Regions from separate parts of the Metabacillus schmidteae genome, predicted to be linked through region 1. Evidence: riboswitches for the same ligand, from Rfam matches in the RefSeq annotation. Region 1 holds a riboswitch; the other holds the start of a gene.

Region 1 (10,361 bases):
GGATGAGGTACCTGAAGAAATCAAAGCTACATTTGATAAATTAGGTATTCCAGAAGCTGAACAAAAGTATTTAGCTGGTGTATCAGCTCAATATGAATCAGAGGTTGTTTATCACAACATGAAGGAAGATCTTGAAGAGCTTGGAATAGTTTTTAAAGATACGGATACAGCTCTAAAAGAAAACGAAGATATTTTCCGCGAGCATTTCGGAAAAGTTATTCCACCGGCAGATAATAAGTTCTCTGCATTAAACTCAGCAGTATGGTCTGGTGGATCATTCATCTATGTACCAAAAGGTGTAAAAGTAGATACTCCATTACAAGCTTACTTCCGTATTAACTCAGAAAACATGGGGCAATTTGAGCGTACATTAATCATTGTTGATGAAGGCGCACATGTTCACTATGTTGAAGGATGTACAGCTCCAGTTTACACAACAAACTCACTTCACAGTGCAGTTGTTGAAATCATTGTAAAAGATGGTGGATACTGCCGTTATACGACAATCCAAAACTGGGCAAACAACGTATTTAACCTTGTTACAAAGCGCGCTGTTTGTGATGCGAATGCAACAATGGAATGGATTGATGGTAACATCGGTTCAAAATTAACAATGAAATATCCTGCTGTTATCCTTAGAGGTGAAGGTGCAAGAGGTATGACATTATCAATTGCCCTAGCTGGTAAAGGACAACACCAGGATGCAGGAGCTAAAATGATACACCTTGCTCCAAACACATCATCAACAATCGTATCTAAATCCATCTCAAAACAAGGTGGTAAAGTAACATACCGTGGTATTGTTCACTTCGGACGTAAAGCTGAAGGAGCAAGATCAAATATTGAATGTGATACACTTATCATGGATAACCAATCAACATCTGATACAATTCCATACAACGAGATCTTAAACGACAATATCTCACTTGAGCACGAAGCAAAAGTATCGAAAGTATCAGAAGAGCAATTATTCTATCTAATGAGCCGTGGTATTTCAGAAGAAGAAGCAACTGAAATGATCGTAATGGGCTTCATTGAGCCATTTACAAAAGAGCTTCCAATGGAATATGCAGTTGAAATGAACCGCCTGATTAAGTTTGAAATGGAAGGTTCTATCGGTTAATATCAAATAAATAAAACGGGACTGACAATTGTGTCGGTCCCGTTTTTCTATCTTTTCCAGTCATGGTATAGTATGAGTAGGTAATCTAAAACTTTATCCCAGGGTGATTTTAGAATGTCAACCATTCAAATAGGATTAACTGGCTGGGGAGATCACGATTCTCTCTACGTTAACTCAAATACAACAACAAAATTACAGGAATATGCTGCTCATTTTCCAACGGTCGAAATTGATTCTACATTTTATGCTATTCAACCTGAGCGTAATATGGAAAAATGGGTCAGAGATACACCAGAAGGTTTTCAATTTATTGCAAAAGCCTATCAAGGGATGACTGGGCATCTTCGTGGTGAGATTCCTTTTGATCATAAAATCGACATGTTCAATGCTTATCTAAAGTCATTAGAGCCATTAAAAGCATCTAAAAAGCTTGCAATGGTACTTTTTCAATTTCCACCATGGTTTTCATGTACAAAAGAGAATGTAGAATATTTAAAATGGTGCAGAGAAAAAATGGGGGATACAGAGGTTGCGCTTGAATTTCGAAATCGATCCTGGTTTTCACCAACGTACTATGAAAAAACCTTGCAATTTATGGAGATGGAGGACTGGATTCATAGCATCGTCGATGAACCGCAAGCTGGTGAAAGATCCATACCCACCGTATTACATCCTACAAATCCTCATAAAACCTTAATAAGACTTCATGGTCGTAATGTTTATGGCTGGAATAAGCCTGCAAACGGTGATGATTGGCGGGATGTACGATATTTATACAAATATAATGAACAGGAATTACAAGAATGGCAAGAGCATCTATCAAAAATCAAAAGCCATACAGAGACGATCTTTATGCTTTTTAATAATAACTCTGGTGGTGACGCTGCAGAGAATGCAAAGATGATGATTTCACTACTTGGAATACATTACTCAGGACTTGCTGAAAAACAATTAAGCTTGTTTTCAGATGAAGACTAAGATAATCTTTGTGTGGCCTCGTGTAGCTGGCATATGAAATAAGGAGAGAGGAATATGTTAGAGACAGTCCACCTATATCATACGAACGATTTACATAGTCATTTTGAAAACTGGCCTTCTATTGTTCAGTTTCTTAAGACAAAAAAGAACGATCACAAAGAGCAGCAGGAACAAATGATTTTACTCGACATTGGCGATCATGCAGATCGATTTCATCCAATTACCGAGGCAACAAAAGGCAAGGCGAATGTTCACTTATTAAACCATTTAGAGTATGATGCTGTGACAATTGGAAACAACGAAGGAATTACGTTTTCACATGATGATCTTGACACACTTTATGAGCAAGCACAGTTTCCGGTCATTCTTTCAAATTTGTATACTGAGTTAGGAGAAAGACCGAAATGGGTAGTCCCATATCATATAGTAACTTTACATAATGGTATGAAAATGGCTTTATTAGGTGTAACTGTCTTTTATGAGAAGTTTTATGAATTATTAGGCTGGAAAATAAAAGATCCTTTTCAAAGTTTAACAGAAACGATTCAGCAGGTTAGGGATCAAGTAGATATCATTATTCTACTTTCCCATTTAGGAATTAGTGATGATGAAATCATTGCAAATGAGTTTCCGGACATTGATGTCATCATAGGTGGACATACTCATCATGTGCTCCCAGAGGGAAAAGAAATTAACCAAACTCTTATAGCGGGAGCTGGAAAATACGGTCAATATATTGGTCATATATCCTTAACTATTAATACAGAAGAAAAAAAGATCCAGACTCATAAAGCAACTCTTTATCCTATGGAACACGAAAAGAAGGTATGTAAAGAGACTGTCCAGTGGTTACAGCAAATGAGTATGAGTAGTGATCAAATTCTTTCAGAAGTTGTCGGTATATCTAGCGAAAATTTATCTCTTGATTGGTTTCATGACTCTACTTTTCCAAAGCTTCTTGTACAAGCCATTAAGGAGTGGTGTGATGGTGAAGTAGCGATGGTGAATTCGGGAATCATTTTAGAACCTCTGCAAGTAGGACCTGTGACAAGAAAGGATCTTCATCGTATTTGTCCGCATCCTATTAATCCTTGCAAAGTTTTCCTAAAAGGAGATGTATTGAAAGAAGTAATTGTCCAATCTAGAGATGAAAAGATGGAACAATTAAAGTTAAAGGGATTAGGATTTAGAGGAAAAGTAATGGGACGAATGGTATTTGAAGGGATTGACGTCCGTATGAAAGTGTTACTGGATGGAAAAGAGCATGTAACAGATATCTTCATAAACGGTGAACCGATCCAAGAAGATCGCATTTATGGAGTCGCAACAATTGACATGTTCACACTTGGTCCATTATTTCCCGAAATCAGTCATGCTGAAAAGAAAATCTTCTATATGCCTGAACTTCTGCGAGATTTATTAGCCTGGAAATTAGGCAGGAAATCCAACTAAAGTATAGGCAATTATCTACACGTATCCTTTCTTAGTTCATAAAAATATAACAAGAAAGGAGTGTAGAGAAGATGGTGACTATGACACCAATTGTCATTGATGGAAACCAATTTACTGCTATTACGGTTGCATTGCCAAAGACAAATTTTATGGCAATAACAAACGAAAAGGGATATATTATGTGCGGCGCACTTGATGTCGCTTTATTAAATGAAAAGCTTAAAGATAGGGGAATTATTGCAGGGCGTGCTGTAGGGGTTCGCACAATTGAACAGCTTCTTGAGGCACCTTTAGAATCAGTCACATATGAGGCTGAAACACGTGGAATTACCGTTGGAACAAAAGGAAAAGATGCTTTACTTAAGATGATATAGGGCAACTTCGAGAGAAAAATAAAATAAAAAATTAGCGTACATCCCTCCATACATGCATAAACATAGCTTGTAAAGGAGGGATTTGTTTTGGCTAAATTTCGCGGACGACGCCCGCGTAGAGGGCCTTTACCTTTTCGATATGTTGTATTATTAACATGTGTTATTTTTATATTACTAACCTCTGTCAGCTTTTGGATTGTAAATGTCCAGATTGAATCCACGATGATGAAAATTGCAAAGTTAGAGGCGAATAAAGTAGCAACCACAATCATTCATGATGCGGTTGAAGAAGAAATTATGACGAATGAGGAACAAGAGAATTTAGTTAAGATTGATAAGGACTCTGAAGGAAATGTAAATTCATTTACATTTAATCAACGAGCTGTTGCAATGGTTAAGAAAAGAGTAACCGATAATGTCACAAAAAAGCTCGGTGAAATAGAGAGGAATAATTTCCATGGAATGACACCTAACACAGACGGAGATAATGGAATCATTTATGAAATTCCTTTAGGTAAGATCACAGGAAACTCTATATTAAGTACACTCGGACCTGGAATACCAATTGAGTACTATTTAATAGGAGATGTATTTACTGATATTAAAACATCGACAAAGGAATATGGAATTAATAATGCCGTTCATGAGATCGGTATATTTGTAGAGGTAAGTGTACAGGTAGTCATTCCGTTTGCTACAGATGTGGTAAAAGCAGTAAATACGATTCCGGTTGTGATTCAAACCGAGCAAGGAGAAGTACCTGAATATTATAACAGTGGTGACGAAGGTGCAGACCATTCCATAGAATTACCAAAAAAATAATAGTTGTACTTATTAAACTATTCTAGTAGAATGATTTATGTTAAATAAATATTGACCTTTCATCACCTTATCTCATGATGAGGTAGAGGCGCAAAAAACAAGAGTACAATATGTGAGTATGACATCGAAGATCATATTGGAAAGGGTTTTTTGCCGAAGTAAATGTTTGCTAGTCAGGTTGCATTTGCTGGTATTACTTTAAATAAAGGTAATACTGTCATTATAGAAATCTATAATGGAGGGCTACTGATCGAGATGGAGGATAACATAGCATTATTCTAAAAACAAGAGTAATGATCGTTATTTTCTATTATTACTCAACTATCAACGTCAGAGCCTTCCATAATAAAATACGGGAGGCTTTTTTGCATCATGTCAGGCACTATTTTTTCTATTATTCCACCTATTATTGCCATATTAATGGTCGTTATAACGAGAAGAGTTTTACTTTCTCTTGGAGTCGGAATTGTTTCCGCAGCTTTAATCCTTAAAGATTTTTCAATTACTGATTCAGGATTAGTAATCTTAGAGGCAATTAAGGCTATCTTTATTTCTGATGGTGAATTGAATACATGGAATGTTTACATTCTCCTATTTTTACTTCTTTTAGGAATCATTACAGCCCTTATTTCTATCTCAGGTGGAAGCCGTGCTTTTGGAGAGTGGGCTCAAAAACGTGTGAAGACCCGTGCTGGTGCACAATTAACAGCAGCGTTTCTTGGAATTTTAATCTTTATTGACGATTATTTTAATGCACTTGCAGTTGGACAAGTTAGTCGTCCAATTACAGATCGCCAAAAAGTTTCACGAGCAAAACTTGCTTATATTATTGATTCAACTTCTGCACCAGTTTGTGTAATTTCTCCTGTTTCTAGTTGGGGAGCCTATATTATCGCGATGATTGCGACAATTTTAACAACACATGGAGTAACAGAATATACTCCTCTTGGCGCTTTTATGATGCTGGTTCCGATGAATTATTATGTGTTTGCAGCGCTTATTTTAGTTTTTGCTGTTGCTATGTTTAACATAAATATCGGTGCAATGAAAGTCCACGAAAATCGAGCAATTGAGACAGGACAAGTTGTTGATCCATCGAAAGAGGTACTTGGTGATGTGAAAGAAGACTTACCATCAAGTGACAAAGGGACAGTTGGCAACCTTGTTTGGCCAATCATATCTCTCATTATTGGGACTGTTGCATCTATGTTGTATACAGGATATAGTGCGATTGAAGATAAAACAGATGTAACAATCTTCACCATTTTTGAGAACACTGATGTATCTGCTTCACTATTATATGGTGGTCTTTTTGGCTTAGTTGTTACCATTATCTTGTTTTTAGCGAGAGGAATTAAAGGTAATTATTTACCTTTAGCATTGAAAGAAGGAATTAAATCCATGCTGCCGGCCATTTATATTCTATTATTTGCATGGGTTATCGTAGATCTTATCGGTCAATTGAGTACTGGTGAATATCTGGCAGGACTTGTAGAAAAATCTAACTTAAATCTATCTTATTTACCGGTAGTTATGTTTGTTCTCGCTGCATTTATGGCATTTGCAACAGGAACATCTTGGGGTACATTTGGAATTATGCTACCAATTGCAGGAGAAATTACAGCTGCAACGGATATTAATATGCTACTTCCGGCAATGGCAGCAGTTCTTGCAGGTTCAGTACTCGGAGACCATTGTTCACCGATTTCCGATACAACTATCCTATCCTCGACAGGTGCAGGGAGTCACCACATCGATCACGTGATGACACAGTTGCCGTATGCAATAACTGGTGGTGGAATAGCTGCGATCGGTTATCTCGTTTTAGGATTAACAGGAAGCAGTATTATTGGGTTTATAAGTATTATTCTATTGTTGGGCGCATTCATTACCATACTAGCAAGAAAACAAAAACAAGTGGTTAAAGAGAGGGCTTAGCTCTCTCTTTTTGTTGGTTTCCAGAAGAGTATCCAATTTCTTCTAATGATTTATTATGAATTCAATAGTAATTTAGCTGTAAGAAAAAAAAGTATTATGATAAAAATGGTAAATAGTAAAAGTATTTTTTAAGTGAAAAATTCCTTCTACACTTTTATGAGCTAAATAAATAAAGAAAATGATTAAAAATTAATATGGTGTATAAACTATTTCCATATTTCTTTTGAACTATTTAAAATTTCTGAAAATATCATCTTAAAATAGTATTTTTTCAAAATTTTTTATAGACATAGGAATAAAGTCCATTTATACTATGTATAGATTAAAATAAATAATCAGAAAATTAATTAATTTCTAATTGTTTCCACTTTTTAAAAAAGAGAAACAAAAGAGGAGGAAAAACTATGGAAAATCGCCCACAGTGGGGGACAAGGGCAGGATTTATTTTAGCGGCCGTTGGTTCTGCAGTAGGTTTAGGTAATATTTGGAGATTCCCGGCAACAGCTTATGAAAATGGAGGAGGAGCATTCTTCATTCCATACTTATTCGCACTTTTAACGGCTGGTATCCCATTACTTGTTATGGAGTTTACAATCGGTCATAAATATCGCGGTTCAGCTCCTATGTCTTTAGGAAGAATGAGCAAAGGTTCTGAGTGGATTGGTTGGTGGCAAGTTGCCATTTCATTTGTTATATCAACTTATTACGCAGTTATTATTGCGTGGGCCATGTCTTATTCAGTGTTCTCTTTCAATTTAAACTGGGGATCAGACACAGAAGGATTCTTATTTGGTGAATATTTACAATTGGCTGAAACACCTGGACAATTTGGAGGGTTAGTACCAGGAGTACTGATACCATTGGTCATTGTTTGGGTTGTTGCATTAGGTGTTCTTTTTGCAGGAGTTAAAAAAGGTATCGAAGTAGCGAACAAAATTTTCATTCCGGCACTAGTTATTTTATTTGGTATTATCGTTGTTCGTGCATTAACGCTAGAAGGAGCTGCAGCAGGGTTAGATGCTTTCTTTAAGCCTGACTGGAGCAAAATTGCTGATGGTAAAGTTTGGGTAGCAGCGTACGGTCAAATATTCTTTAGTTTATCAATCGCATTTGCTATTATGATTACTTATTCGAGCTACCTACCGAAAAAATCAGATATTACAAATAACGCATTTATTACAGGCTTCAGTAACTCAGCCTTTGAATTATTAGCGGGTATTGGAGTATTCAGTGCACTAGGATTTATGGCAGCACAACAGGGTGTTCCAGTTAGTGAAGTCGTGTCAGCTGGTGTAGGTTTAGCATTCGTTGTATTTCCGCAAATTATTAACGAGTTCCCAGCTCTTAATGGACTGTTTGGATTTTTATTCTTTGGCTCGTTAGTACTTGCAGGCTTATCATCTTTAATTTCAATTGTGGAAACATTTGTAGCAGGTGTGCAAGAAAAGTTCAATGTATCAAGAACAAAAGCTGTTGCATTTGGTGGAGGGTTATCAGCTTTAGTATCTTTAATTTTTGCAACCAAAGGCGGTTTATACTTCCTAGATTCAGTCGACTATTTTATTAATCAATTCGGTGTAGCAATGGCAGGTTTATTTGAAGTAATTGCAATTGCTTGGTTTGTTAAAGAACTTAAAAATCTTCAATCTCATGCAAACTCAATGTCTGATATTCAAATTGGAGCATGGTGGAGAATTTGCTTGGGTGTCATTACACCAATTGTGTTAGGCTATATGATGTTTGATAATCTGCGTAACAACTTAACAGCACCGTACGGAGACTACCCTTTAGGATTCTTATTTAGCTGGGGATGGACTGTAGCAATTGGCGCCATGCTAGTTGGTGTTCTATTCACAATTAAACGAAATAAAGTTGATCAATCACTTTCTACGTCAAAGAACAAGGGGGCATCACAGTCATGAGTGGAAGTGCAATTGCAATGATGATTATTGGTATGGTCATTATATGGGGCGGAATGGCAGCAAGTATTACGAATGCTGTGGTAAAATCGAAAAGAAAATAATAAGAAAAGAGGCTGATTGTTATAGAATTCAGCCTCTTATTTTTTTCTTCGTCTTTCAGCTCGATCAGCTCTTTCCCATGATTTAAGATGTGGAAAAGGATCAAATGACCATTCTGTTCGACCATTATCTTTATATAATCCATAATGTAAATGCGGTGGGAACTTTCCTGCTGTTCCTGGAGGACCATAGCCGGAGCTTCCTACAGATCCAATTAACTGACCAGGCTCTACAATCTGTCCTACTTTAAGGCCGTCTGCAAAACCATTTAGGTGAGCAAAATAATGATAAGTATTGTCGATATCACGAATTCCAACTCTCCAGCCTCCGAAGCGGTTCCACCCCTTCATTTCAATGACTCCATAACATGTGGACTTTACAGGAACACCATAGTTGGCAAAAATATCTGTTCCTTCATGAATTCTTCTGCCTCCCCAGCCGCGGGCATCACCCCATGTGTTTTTATAACTAAAATTATGACCAAGCGGAACAGGGAAGGTATGCTTGCCTAGATCTAAATGACCATATTGTTTATACAATTTTAAATGACCTAAAATAATCCCAACAGTTTGGTCGCGTTGGTAATAATCCCATAAGCCTATCTTTAAGTTTTCTAAGTCAGATCCATAAGATTGCAGGTAATGGGCAAATGAATATAAAACATCTTCATCATTTTTTGGATCGGCAAGTTTGTCTCCATTTCCATCTTCACCAATTCCACCAAAGAGTCCTATACTAGCAGGATTTTTATCATCTAAATTTGGATTTAAAGGACCCGCCCATACTTCCGGTTTAATATATATTTCAATTGATCCTTCTGCTTTGGGGATATCCTTCCTTGAGTGACGAACATTTCTTTCATATTGATCAACAGCAGCTAGTACATACCATGGGATAGATGTAACGGTTTCAACTTTTTTATATAAGCTCATTAGCTTTTCGTTTTCTTTTAGTTGATCTGTCTTTTCAGCTCCAAAGACCATCGTTTGAACTGAAAGTTGAATCACCATAAAGATGATAATGAGTGTTCCCACTTTTTTCACAGTAATGAGCTCCTTTCCTTATATTCTTTTGGTAACAGCCGATAGATTGTTTTACTCGGAATAAGGAAAACTAATGAATCAGTACCCATAAGTTTCTTTTTATAGTTTGGTTTTCAATAGCTATTTCATAAATAGAAAATGTTAGAAATTACATACACGTCTTTTCCTTGTCCCATACCAAACGTTGTGATAAAGTGGTAAACGTATATAGTAATGTTTTGTCAGTTAGTTTATATAGAATACATATTGGAGATGAATCTGATGGCGAAGAAAGAAGAATATTTACGTAAGCCAGAATGGTTAAAAATAAAACTTAATACGAATGAAAATTATACAGATTTAAAGAAATTAATGAGGGAGAAAAATCTTCACACTGTTTGTGAAGAAGCAAAATGCCCGAATATTCATGAATGTTGGGCAGTTCGTCGTACTGCAACATTTATGATATTAGGTGCGGTTTGTACACGTGCCTGCAGATTCTGTGCAGTTAAAACAGGTCTTCCAACAGAACTTGATTTAGCAGAACCGGAACGCGTAGCAGATTCTGTTGCGCTTATGAATCTGAAGCATGCAGTTGTAACAGCAGTAGCCCGTGATGATTTAAAAGATG
Region 2 (10,361 bases), on a different contig from region 1:
TGAAGGTAAAGAGAATCGCGAGTTAAGAGAAGAGATTGATGTAAGGCTTGCAAGGCAAATGATTTTCGGAACCATTGATGAAACAGTTACTACGTGGGTAATGAATGATCAAAAATATAAGTTAACAGATCAAACAAAAAAAGTTCATGATTTATTTGTTTACGGTTTAGTCAATAGAGGAGAGCATTAAGTAATTTTTAGACTGAAAATGAAATACATTTTAGTATGTATGTAGAAGCAAGGAGGAAACATATGAAGTATTTTCATGTTAAAAAAGAGAACCTGGTTGCAATAATAACCATTAATCACGAACCGGCAAATGCATTATCATCACATGTATTGAAAGAGTTTTCTTCTTTATTAGACGATATCCTTGAAGCAAATGATGTTAGAGCAATCATTCTCCATGGTGAGGGAAGGTTTTTCTCTGCTGGTGCAGACATAAAAGAATTTGTAGAAGTAGCTAAAGGAGACGGAGGGTTCTCACAACTAGCTGAAGCAGGGCAGCAATTATTTGAACGTATTGAAAATTTTCCAATCCCGATTATTGCGGCTATTCATGGAGCTGCATTAGGTGGGGGACTTGAGTTAGCCATGTCTTGTCATCTCCGTCTTGTAGCTGAAGATGCAAAGCTTGGCCTTCCAGAGCTACAGCTCGGAATTATTCCCGGTTTTGGAGGCACACAGCGCTTACCAAAATATATAGGAACTGGCCGTGCCTTGGAAATGATGCTTACAAGTGAACCAATTTCCGGATTAGAGGCTGTTAAACTGGGCCTTGCCAATCATGCATATCCTCTGGAAAAACTTCTGGAGGAAGCGAAACGTTTAGCAGAGAAGTTCGCTGCTAAAAGCCCAGGGTCTGTGGAGGCTGTCATATCTTTATTACATTCTTCTAAGACATTAACCTATCAAGAAGGAATGGATCTTGAAGCAAAACTTTTTGGAGAGCTTTTTAAAAGTGAGGATGCAAAAGAGGGGATTTCCGCTTTTATTGAAAAAAGAAAGCCAATTTTCAAAGGTAACTAAATGATAAGCTAAACTATGTTACGTACAATGGGGGATGGGAAAATGAATATTTTTGTCATGATGAAAAGAACCTTTGATACAGAAGAGAAAATTTCCGTTAATAACGGGGCAATTAGCGATGATGGTGCGGAATTTATTATCAACCCTTATGATGAATATGCAATTGAAGAAGCTATCCAATTACGTGACAAAAATGGAGGAGAAGTAACTGTTATTACAATAGGCGGAGAGGAATCTGATAAAGAATTAAGAACCGCATTAGCTATGGGGTGTGACAAAGCGGTACTAATTAATACAGAAGACGATCTAGAAGACGGTGATCAATACACAACTTCAAGAATTTTAGCTGAGTATTTTAAAGAACAAGAAGTCGATATTATTTTGGGCGGTAATGTTGCCATTGATGGAGGAAGTGGTCAAGTAGGTCCACGATTAGCAGAACTACTTAATATAGCTTATGTAACAACAATTACAAAGCTTGATATTCAAGGAGAAAAAGCAATTGTTGTTCGTGATGTGGAAGGAGATACTGAAGTAATTGAAACCACCTTGCCTTTACTAGTAACTGCTCAACAAGGTTTAAATGAACCGCGCTATCCATCATTGCCAGGAATCATGAAGGCAAAGAAAAAGCCGCTGGATGAATTGGAAATTGATGACCTTGATTTATCTGAAGATGACGTGAAACCAAAAACAAAGACAATTGAAATTTATTTACCACCTAAAAAAGAAGCTGGAAAAGTATTAGAGGGTGAATTGGAAGCTCAAGTAAAAGAGCTCGTATCCTTATTAAGAAATGAAGCAAAAGTCATCTAAGACACTCAAGGGAAAGGTGAAGGTTCAAATTACGAGTCAGGGGGAAAAAAGGATGGCAAGAAAAGTGCTAGTTTTAGGTGAGGTTCGTGATCAACAGTTAAGAAATGTATCGTTTGAAGCAATTGCAGCCGCTAAAACAATATCAGAGGGTGGAGAAGTTGTCGCAATTTTATTAGGGGAAAGTGTAGCTTCATTATCTTCTGAACTATTCCACTACGGTGCTGATCGTGTGGTGACCGTAGAAAATGAAAAGCTGCTGCACTATACCCCAGATGGTTATTCACAGGCCCTCCTATCAGTAATTGAAGAAGAGAAGCCTGAAGGAATTGTAATTGGTCATACTTCATTAGGAAAAGATTTGTCTCCAAAGATAGCTGCCAAACTAAACTCCGGATTAGTCTCAGATGCAACAGCGATTGAAGTAGCTGGAGGTAATATAGTCTTTACACGTCCAATTTATTCTGGAAAAGCTTTTGAAAAGAAAATTGTAACGGATGGGATGATTTTTGTCACAATACGTCCAAATAACATTAATCCACTTGAAAAGGATGAAGCAAGAAGTGGTGAAACCTCCTCACTTTCTGTTGAGATAAAAGATTTAAGAACAATCGTGAAAGAAGTTGTTCGGAAAGCATCAGAAGGTGTGGATCTTTCAGAGGCAAAGGTAGTCATTGCCGGTGGACGTGGTGTAAAAAGTGAAGAAGGTTTTGAACCATTAAAGGAATTAGCAAGTGTGCTTGGTGGAGCCGTAGGGGCTTCTCGTGGAGCATGTGACGCAGATTACTGTGACTATTCACTGCAGATTGGTCAAACAGGTAAAGTTGTCACACCAGATTTATATATTGCGTGTGGAATTTCCGGAGCAATTCAGCACTTAGCAGGAATGTCCAATTCAAAAGTTATTGTAGCGATTAATAAGGATCCAGAGGCAAATATTTTCAAAGTTGCCGATTACGGGATTGTCGGTGATTTATTCGAGGTTGTGCCTTTACTAACGGAGGAGTTCAGGAAATTAAACATTCATGCATAAAATAAAAAAAGCACGTAGCTTTGCGTGCTTTTTCTATTGCTTTGAAATAAAAAAACAAAGTATCTTGAGTTCATATTTGCTTCACAGGACTGAAAAAAACATGTTTTTCTTCATGGTACATAGGGGAAAGTAAGAAAGAAGCAAATTATTAGCTTACTTTTCAGCTGAATGCTATACTTTAAACATATTTTACCCTTACTAATTAGGAGGAATTACAAATGGCAATTACAAATGTAACAGATCAAACATTTTCAGGTGAAACGAACGAAGGTGTCGTATTAGTCGATTTTTGGGCACCATGGTGTGGACCATGTAAAATGATTGCTCCAGTTCTTGAAGAACTTGATTCAGATATGGGAGATAAAGTGAAAATCGTAAAAGTTGATGTTGATGAAAACCAGGAAACTGCTGGGAAATTCGGTGTAATGAGCATTCCAACTTTACTAGTATTAAAAGATGGCGAAGTTGTTGATAAAGCTGTTGGATATCAACCGAAAGAAGCGCTTGCTGAAGTATTAAACAAGCATATCTAATTCAAAGGGATTGACACTCGTCAATCCTTTTTCAATGAAATTATTTACAACGACGAATTGTAGAGAACATGTTAAAATAAATTATATTTTATTTATAGGCAGTAATTCGCTATTTTAATTATTGGATTAAAGTAGGGGATTACTGCCTATCTAATCGTTAGCGAAATAGTAAAAGGGGAGTGTCTGCTAATGAGAGATCACATTAAAGAAAAGCTTGCACTTCTTCCAGATCAACCAGGCTGTTATATTATGAAGGACCGTCAAGGGACAGTCATATATGTCGGGAAGGCAAAAGTGCTCAAAAATCGTGTGCGTTCTTATTTTACCGGATCTCATGATGGGAAAACATTAAGGCTTGTAAATGAAATCGTTGATTTTGAATATATCATTACATCTTCTAATTTAGAGGCTTTAATTCTTGAATTAAATTTAATTAAAAAATACGATCCTAAATATAATGTCATGCTAAAAGATGATAAAACCTATCCGTTTATTAAAATTACGAATGAGCGGCACCCACGTCTTTTAGTCACAAGACAAGTAAAAAAAGATAAAGGAAAGTACTTTGGACCATATCCGAATGTTCAATCTGCACGAGAGACAATTAAACTTTTAGACCGTTTATATCCGTTAAGAAAATGTTCGACTCTTCCTGATCGAGTATGCCTTTATTACCATATGGGTCAATGTTTAGCACCATGTGTTAATGATGTTTCAGAAGATACGAACAGACAAATGGTAGAGGAAATTGCCAAATTTCTTAATGGTGGCTATAAAAGCATTAAAGAGGGATTGTCAGTCAAGATGAACAAAGCAGCTGAAGAACTTGAATTTGAGCGGGCAAAGGAGTTTAGGGATCAGATTCTTCACATCGAAGCAACAATGGAAAAACAAAAAATGACGTTAAATGATTTTGTGGACAGGGATGTTTTTGGGTATGCTTATGATAAAGGATGGATGTGTGTTCAAGTCTTTTTTATTCGCCAGGGAAAATTGATAGAACGAGATGTATCGATGTTTCCAATATATGATAGCCCTGAGGAAGAATTCTTGACATATTTAGGTCAATTTTATTCTAAATCAAATCATTTCCTTCCTAAGGAAATTCTGTTGCCAGATAGCATTGAATTTGACTTAGTTGAGCAGCTTTTGGATGTTTCAACACTTCAGCCTAAGCGAGGTAAAAAGAAAGATTTGATTCTTTTAGCACATCAAAATGCAAAAATTGCCCTAAAAGAGAAATTCCTATTAATTGATAGAGATGAAGAACGAACAATTAAGGCGGTTGAAAATTTAGGAGATAAACTTGGTATCCATACACCACATCGAATAGAGGCTTTTGATAATTCAAATATTCAAGGAACGGATCCTGTGTCAGCTATGGTTGTTTTTGAAGATGGGAAGCCTGCCAAAAAACATTATCGAAAATATAAAATAAGGGATGTACAAGGACCGGATGATTATGATTCAATGCGCGAGGTAGTGAGAAGACGATACAGCCGTGTCCTAAAAGAACAGCTTCCTTTGCCGGATCTCATTATTATTGATGGAGGTAAAGGACATTTATCTGCCGCTCAAGATGTGTTAGAAAATGAGCTGGGCTTGGATATCCCTGTTGCAGGTCTAGTAAAAGATGATAAGCATCGAACTTCAGAGCTTATTATCGGATCACCTCCGGAATTTATTCAGCTTGAGAGAAACAGCCAAGAATTCTACTTACTTCAGAGAATTCAGGATGAAGTACACCGATTTGCCATTACCTTTCATCGTCAACTCCGAGGGAAAAATGCGTTTCAATCCATATTGGATGATATACCTGGTGTTGGTGAACAAAGAAAAAAAGTATTACTAAAGCATTTCGGATCCGTAAAAAAAATGAAGGAAGCAAATGTGGATGATTTTAAAAAAGCTGGTATGCCGGATAACATTGCTAAAACGATCTACGACCATCTGCACAAAGAGAGTTAGGAAAAATATAGTCTTGCCTTTTGAAAGAATGTTTGATAAGATTTGATTAATTTGATATTGATCGTTAGTTTGTAAATGATGGTAGAGGTGCGACCATTAAGAGTAGCCAGTTTGAGGGAAAATGGATTCCGATGACAGCTGGTGAAAGGAATGTTCGCCGAAGTGATAATTGCACCATTTGCTTTTATTGCTGGTTTTACATTTAATAGATGTAAAATTGTCAAGAAATGATATGTTCTTGGAGAGCTATCTCATTGTATAAACGAAATTATTCGTTTAATTCGCAATGGGATGTTTTATGTCTCATTGCTTTTTTTTGTTATTTGCAATGATAAAAAACATCTCTAGTATCCAATTCTTGCTCATTTATTAACGGCATATGTCTAATACAGATAAAACGATCATTGAAAAAAACAACTGAAAGGTGAGATTGCATTGGGTATTATCGTACAAAAATTTGGCGGTACTTCTGTTGGTTCTGTTGACAGAATATTAAATGTTGCCAACCGTGTTATTCAGGAAAAAGAAGCTGGAAATGATGTAGTAGTTGTTGTTTCTGCGATGGGAAAATCTACAGATGAGTTAGTGAGTCTGGCGGCACAATTGACTTCTAAGCCAAGTAAGCGTGAAATGGATATGCTGTTAACAACTGGGGAACAAGTCACAATTTCATTGTTATCCATGGCTTTAATTGAAAAAGGATATGATGCTATTTCTTTTACAGGATGGCAGGCTGGTATTGAAACAGAAGCAACACATGGAAATGCCAGAATTACTAACATTAAAACTGAGCAACTAAAAAATGAATTAGGTAAAGGTAAAATTGTCGTTGTTGCAGGGTTTCAAGGACTATCAAGTGATCAACAAATTACCACTTTAGGTAGAGGTGGATCTGATACAACAGCCGTTGCTCTGGCTGCAGCCTTAGGTGCTGAAAAGTGCGATATTTATACAGATGTAACAGGTGTATATACCACAGACCCGCGTTTTGTAAAAGGAGCTAGAAAATTAGATGCTATTTCCTATGATGAGATGTTGGAATTAGCTAATTTGGGAGCCGGCGTTTTACACCCGCGAGCCGTTGAATTTGCGAAAAATTATAATGTGCCTCTAGAGGTAAGATCAAGTATGGAAAATGAGCGTGGGACAATGATCGAGGAGGAAACAGAGATGGAACAAAATTTAGTTGTTAGAGGAATTGCGTTTGAAGATCAAGTGACGAGAGTGTCGGTAATTGGGTTACCGAATGAATTAACGACATTGTCTACAATCTTTACGACATTAGCTAAAAATAATGTGAATGTTGATATTATCATCCAAAACACAACAAGTGATAATAAAACAACAATATCATTTTCAGTTAAAACAGGTGATTTAGAGGATACACTGCAAGTTTTAGAACAACATAAGAATGAGCTTAAATTCGAGCGCATCGAATCTGAAAGTGGCCTGGCAAAAGTGTCAATTGTTGGGTCAGGAATGGTTTCAAATCCAGGAGTAGCTGCAGAAATGTTTGATGTATTAGCTAAAGAAAGCATTGAGGTGAAAATGGTTAGTACATCTGAAATTAAAGTATCAACCGTTATTTCCCAGGAACACATGGTATCGGCTGTTGATATTCTTCATACTGCGTTTGAATTATCAAAAACAACTGCAAGAGTATAATTTTTCAAGATAAAAAGGGGGATTTCCCCCCTTATAACTATCTTTGACTTCTTTTTCCTAATGGAGATTCTTCGATTGCATCCTTATGATCCCACTTTACAGTAAACACGACTTTATTTGCGCGTTTTTTCACTTGCTCATAGGTTTCGGTAATATGATTGTTCATCATTTGTAGTTGCTCAGCAATAAATCCTGCCTCTAATTGGAATGTAAATTCATTGGCTTTTTTAAAACGGATTGAAATAAGGTCGCCGCTTAATTCAAATTCCATTTCGTTTTTTTTGTTATGAAGTAAAACTAGGTTTCCCCAACCGGCTACCTCAAAGAAATTGGTAAGTTCATCTAGTGAAGTTACAGGATATTTTCGTGCCAAGCCTTTTCCGGCCCAATAAAGCATTTGAGGAAAGTCTTGACCGAGCAAATCGGGAATTAACACTTCCCGTAATAATTCAAATCCAAAAGCCGGTAATTGAATATGTTCTAATTCATCGGTATTAAGTACAACAGTTTGTTTGTTCACGGTATTCCCCTCTTTCTCATTAATATTATATATCAACACAACAGTTAAACACATGTAATATTAAGCAAAACTGATAACATCGTTCAAATGTTCTATACAATTACCTAAATTTTTTAAATAAACTACTAAAGTTGGTTATTAAAATTTAATGTATATTGATAAAATAAAATATGAAGGAATATAGTTGTCGAAAAATTGTAATTTATGAACGCGTTTTCTTGACGCTCTTTCTTTAAGGGAGTAAAATGTACTTGTTGCATTTATCTTAATTAATCAGACAGATAATTTTATAGACTGTCAGTTTCATACTAGTAATATTTACTAATCTTAATAGATGACTAATATTACGAAAAGTAAATTTTAGTAGGAAAGGATTAATTTAGATAAAAAAAAAGTTTATTACAAAGTGAGCGCATAATTGATACTAGGGGGTAAGTTTTTATGGCTGGAAACCGAGAGTTTATTAATCGTAGACTGCACTCATTACTAGGAGTCATTCCGGTAGGGATCTTTTTGATCCAACATCTTATTGTCAATCATTTTGCCACAAGAGGTGCAGAGGCTTTTAACCAAGCTGCACATTTTATGGAGATGTTGCCATTTAGGTATGTGTTAGAGATCGTCATTATTTTCCTTCCAATTTTATACCATGCTATTTACGGAGTTTATATTGCTTTTACTGCAAAAAACAATGTAAGTAATTACGGTTATCTTCGAAATTGGTTGTTCATGCTACAGCGTGTTACAGGGATTATTACGTTTATCTTTATCGCTTGGCATGTTTGGGAAACAAGAATTGCAGCAGCACTTGGAGCAGAAGTGAATTATGATATGATGGCTTCTATTTTAAGTAGTCCGTTTATGCTTGTGTTCTATTTAGTAGGTGTCATTTCAACAGTATTCCACTTTGCTAATGGTTTATGGTCATTTGCAGTAAGCTGGGGAATTACCGTTACTCCTCGCTCACAAGTCATATCCACATATGTGACGCTGGCTATCTTTTTAGCACTTTCATTTGTGGGTGTTCGCGCAATTTTTGCATTCGTCTAATCCAGTACTAGCTATTAAAGGGAGTGGGCTTAATGAGTAAAAGTAAAGTTATCGTCGTCGGAGGCGGTCTAGCTGGTTTGATGGCCACAATTAAAGCTGCCGAAGCGGGCGTTCAAGTAGATTTATTTTCATTAGTACCTGTTAAAAGATCACACTCGGTTTGTGCACAGGGTGGAATTAATGGGGCAGTTAATACAAAAGGTGAAGGAGATTCACCTTGGGAGCACTTTGATGACACAGTATATGGTGGGGACTTCTTAGCAAATCAACCACCTGTTAAAGCAATGGCTGAAGCAGCACCTGGGATCATTCATCTATTAGACCGAATGGGTGTAATGTTCAACCGTACTCCAGAAGGCTTACTAGATTTCAGACGTTTTGGAGGTACACAACATCACCGTACAGCTTTTGCCGGTGCAACGACTGGCCAGCAGTTACTATATGCTTTGGATGAACAAGTTAGACGCTATGAGGTAGCAGGTCTTGTAACGAAGTATGAAGGTTGGGAATTTTTAGGTGTAATCATAGATGATGATCAGGTTTGTCGTGGAATTACAGCACAAAACCTTACATCTATGCAAATTGAATCATTCCGATCTGATGCTGTTATTATGGCGACAGGCGGTCCTGGAATCATTTTTGGTAAATCTACTAACTCAGTAATTAATACAGGGTCAGCAGCATCAATTGTTTATCAACAAGGTGTTTATTATGCGAATGGTGAATTCATTCAAATCCATCCAACTGCAATTCCGGGAGATGATAAGCTGCGTTTAATGAGTGAATCTGCTCGTGGAGAAGGTGGACGAGTATGGACATATAAAGATGGAAAACCATGGTACTTTCTTGAAGAGAAATATCCAGCATACGGTAACCTTGTTCCGCGTGATATTGCAACACGTGAAATTTTCGATGTTTGTGTTGAACAAAAGCTAGGTATTAATGGTGAGAACATGGTATACCTAGATTTATCACATAAAGATCCAAAAGAACTTGATATTAAACTTGGTGGTATTATCGAAATCTATGAAAAATTCATGGGTGATGATCCGCGTAAAGTACCGATGAAAATCTTCCCTGCGGTTCATTATTCAATGGGTGGCCTGTGGGTTGATTATGATCAAATGACAAATATTCCTGGGCTTTTTGCTGCAGGTGAATGTGATTACTCAATGCATGGGGCTAACCGTTTAGGTGCTAACTCACTGCTATCAGCTATATACGGTGGGATGGTTGCCGGACCTAATGCTGTTAGATACATCAATGGCTTAGAAAAGAGTGCAGATGATTTATCTTCTACTCTGTTTGAAGGTCATGTTAAGCAGGAAGAAGAGAAGTGGAATAATATTATGAGCTTAGATGGTAACGAAAATGCTTATATTCTTCATAAGGAATTAGGAGAATGGATGACAGATAACGTTACGGTTGTTAGACATAATGATAAACTTCTAAAAACAGATGAAAAGATTCAAGAACTTATTGAAAGATTTGATAACATCAATATTAATGATACAGCTAAGTGGAGTAACCAGGGGGCGGCATTCACACGTCAACTAAAAAATATGCTTCAACTTTCTCGAGTTGTAACACTTGGAGCTTATAACCGTAACGAAAGTCGTGGAGCACATTATAAGCCTGAATTCCCTGATCGTAATGACGAGGAATTCTTAAAAACAACAATGGCTAAGTATTCAGGTGACCGTACTGCTCCTGAATTCCGCTATGACGATGTTGATGTTTCGTTAATCAA

What was found. A riboswitch is a leader RNA that binds a small molecule or an ion and turns the genes downstream of it on or off. The one in region 1 is predicted to bind lysine.
Region 2: it holds a riboswitch for lysine, as region 1 does, so the genes downstream of both, HWV59_RS20180 (aspartate kinase) here and HWV59_RS24090 (Na+/H+ antiporter NhaC family protein) in region 1, are expected to answer to the same signal.

Annotation. Positions count from the first base shown of each region.
Region 1 covers NZ_CAESCH010000002.1:676,069-686,429, forward strand. Annotated here, with positions in the region: gene sufB (Fe-S cluster assembly protein SufB) at 1-1,123, shown strand, start outside; gene HWV59_RS24070 (DUF72 domain-containing protein) at 1,238-2,101, shown strand; gene HWV59_RS24075 (bifunctional metallophosphatase/5'-nucleotidase) at 2,156-3,553, shown strand; gene HWV59_RS24080 (YunC family protein) at 3,625-3,927, shown strand; gene yunB (sporulation protein YunB) at 4,015-4,749, shown strand; lysine riboswitch at 4,825-5,003, shown strand; gene HWV59_RS24090 (Na+/H+ antiporter NhaC family protein) at 5,122-6,687, shown strand; gene HWV59_RS24095 (sodium-dependent transporter) at 7,092-8,609, shown strand; gene HWV59_RS24100 (methionine/alanine import family NSS transporter small subunit) at 8,606-8,710, shown strand; gene HWV59_RS24105 (M23 family metallopeptidase) at 8,747-9,691, opposite strand; gene lipA (lipoyl synthase) at 10,013-10,361, shown strand, end outside.
Region 2 covers NZ_CAESCH010000001.1:4,106,786-4,117,146, reverse strand. Annotated here, with positions in the region: gene HWV59_RS20210 (TetR/AcrR family transcriptional regulator) at 1-190, shown strand, start outside; gene HWV59_RS20205 (enoyl-CoA hydratase) at 253-1,029, shown strand; gene HWV59_RS20200 (electron transfer flavoprotein subunit beta/FixA family protein) at 1,072-1,845, shown strand; gene HWV59_RS20195 (electron transfer flavoprotein subunit alpha/FixB family protein) at 1,898-2,875, shown strand; gene trxA (thioredoxin) at 3,094-3,408, shown strand; gene uvrC (excinuclease ABC subunit UvrC) at 3,598-5,376, shown strand; lysine riboswitch at 5,451-5,633, shown strand; gene HWV59_RS20180 (aspartate kinase) at 5,812-7,041, shown strand; gene HWV59_RS20175 (YslB family protein) at 7,079-7,561, opposite strand; gene HWV59_RS20170 (succinate dehydrogenase cytochrome b558 subunit) at 8,003-8,611, shown strand; gene sdhA (succinate dehydrogenase flavoprotein subunit) at 8,644-10,361, shown strand, end outside.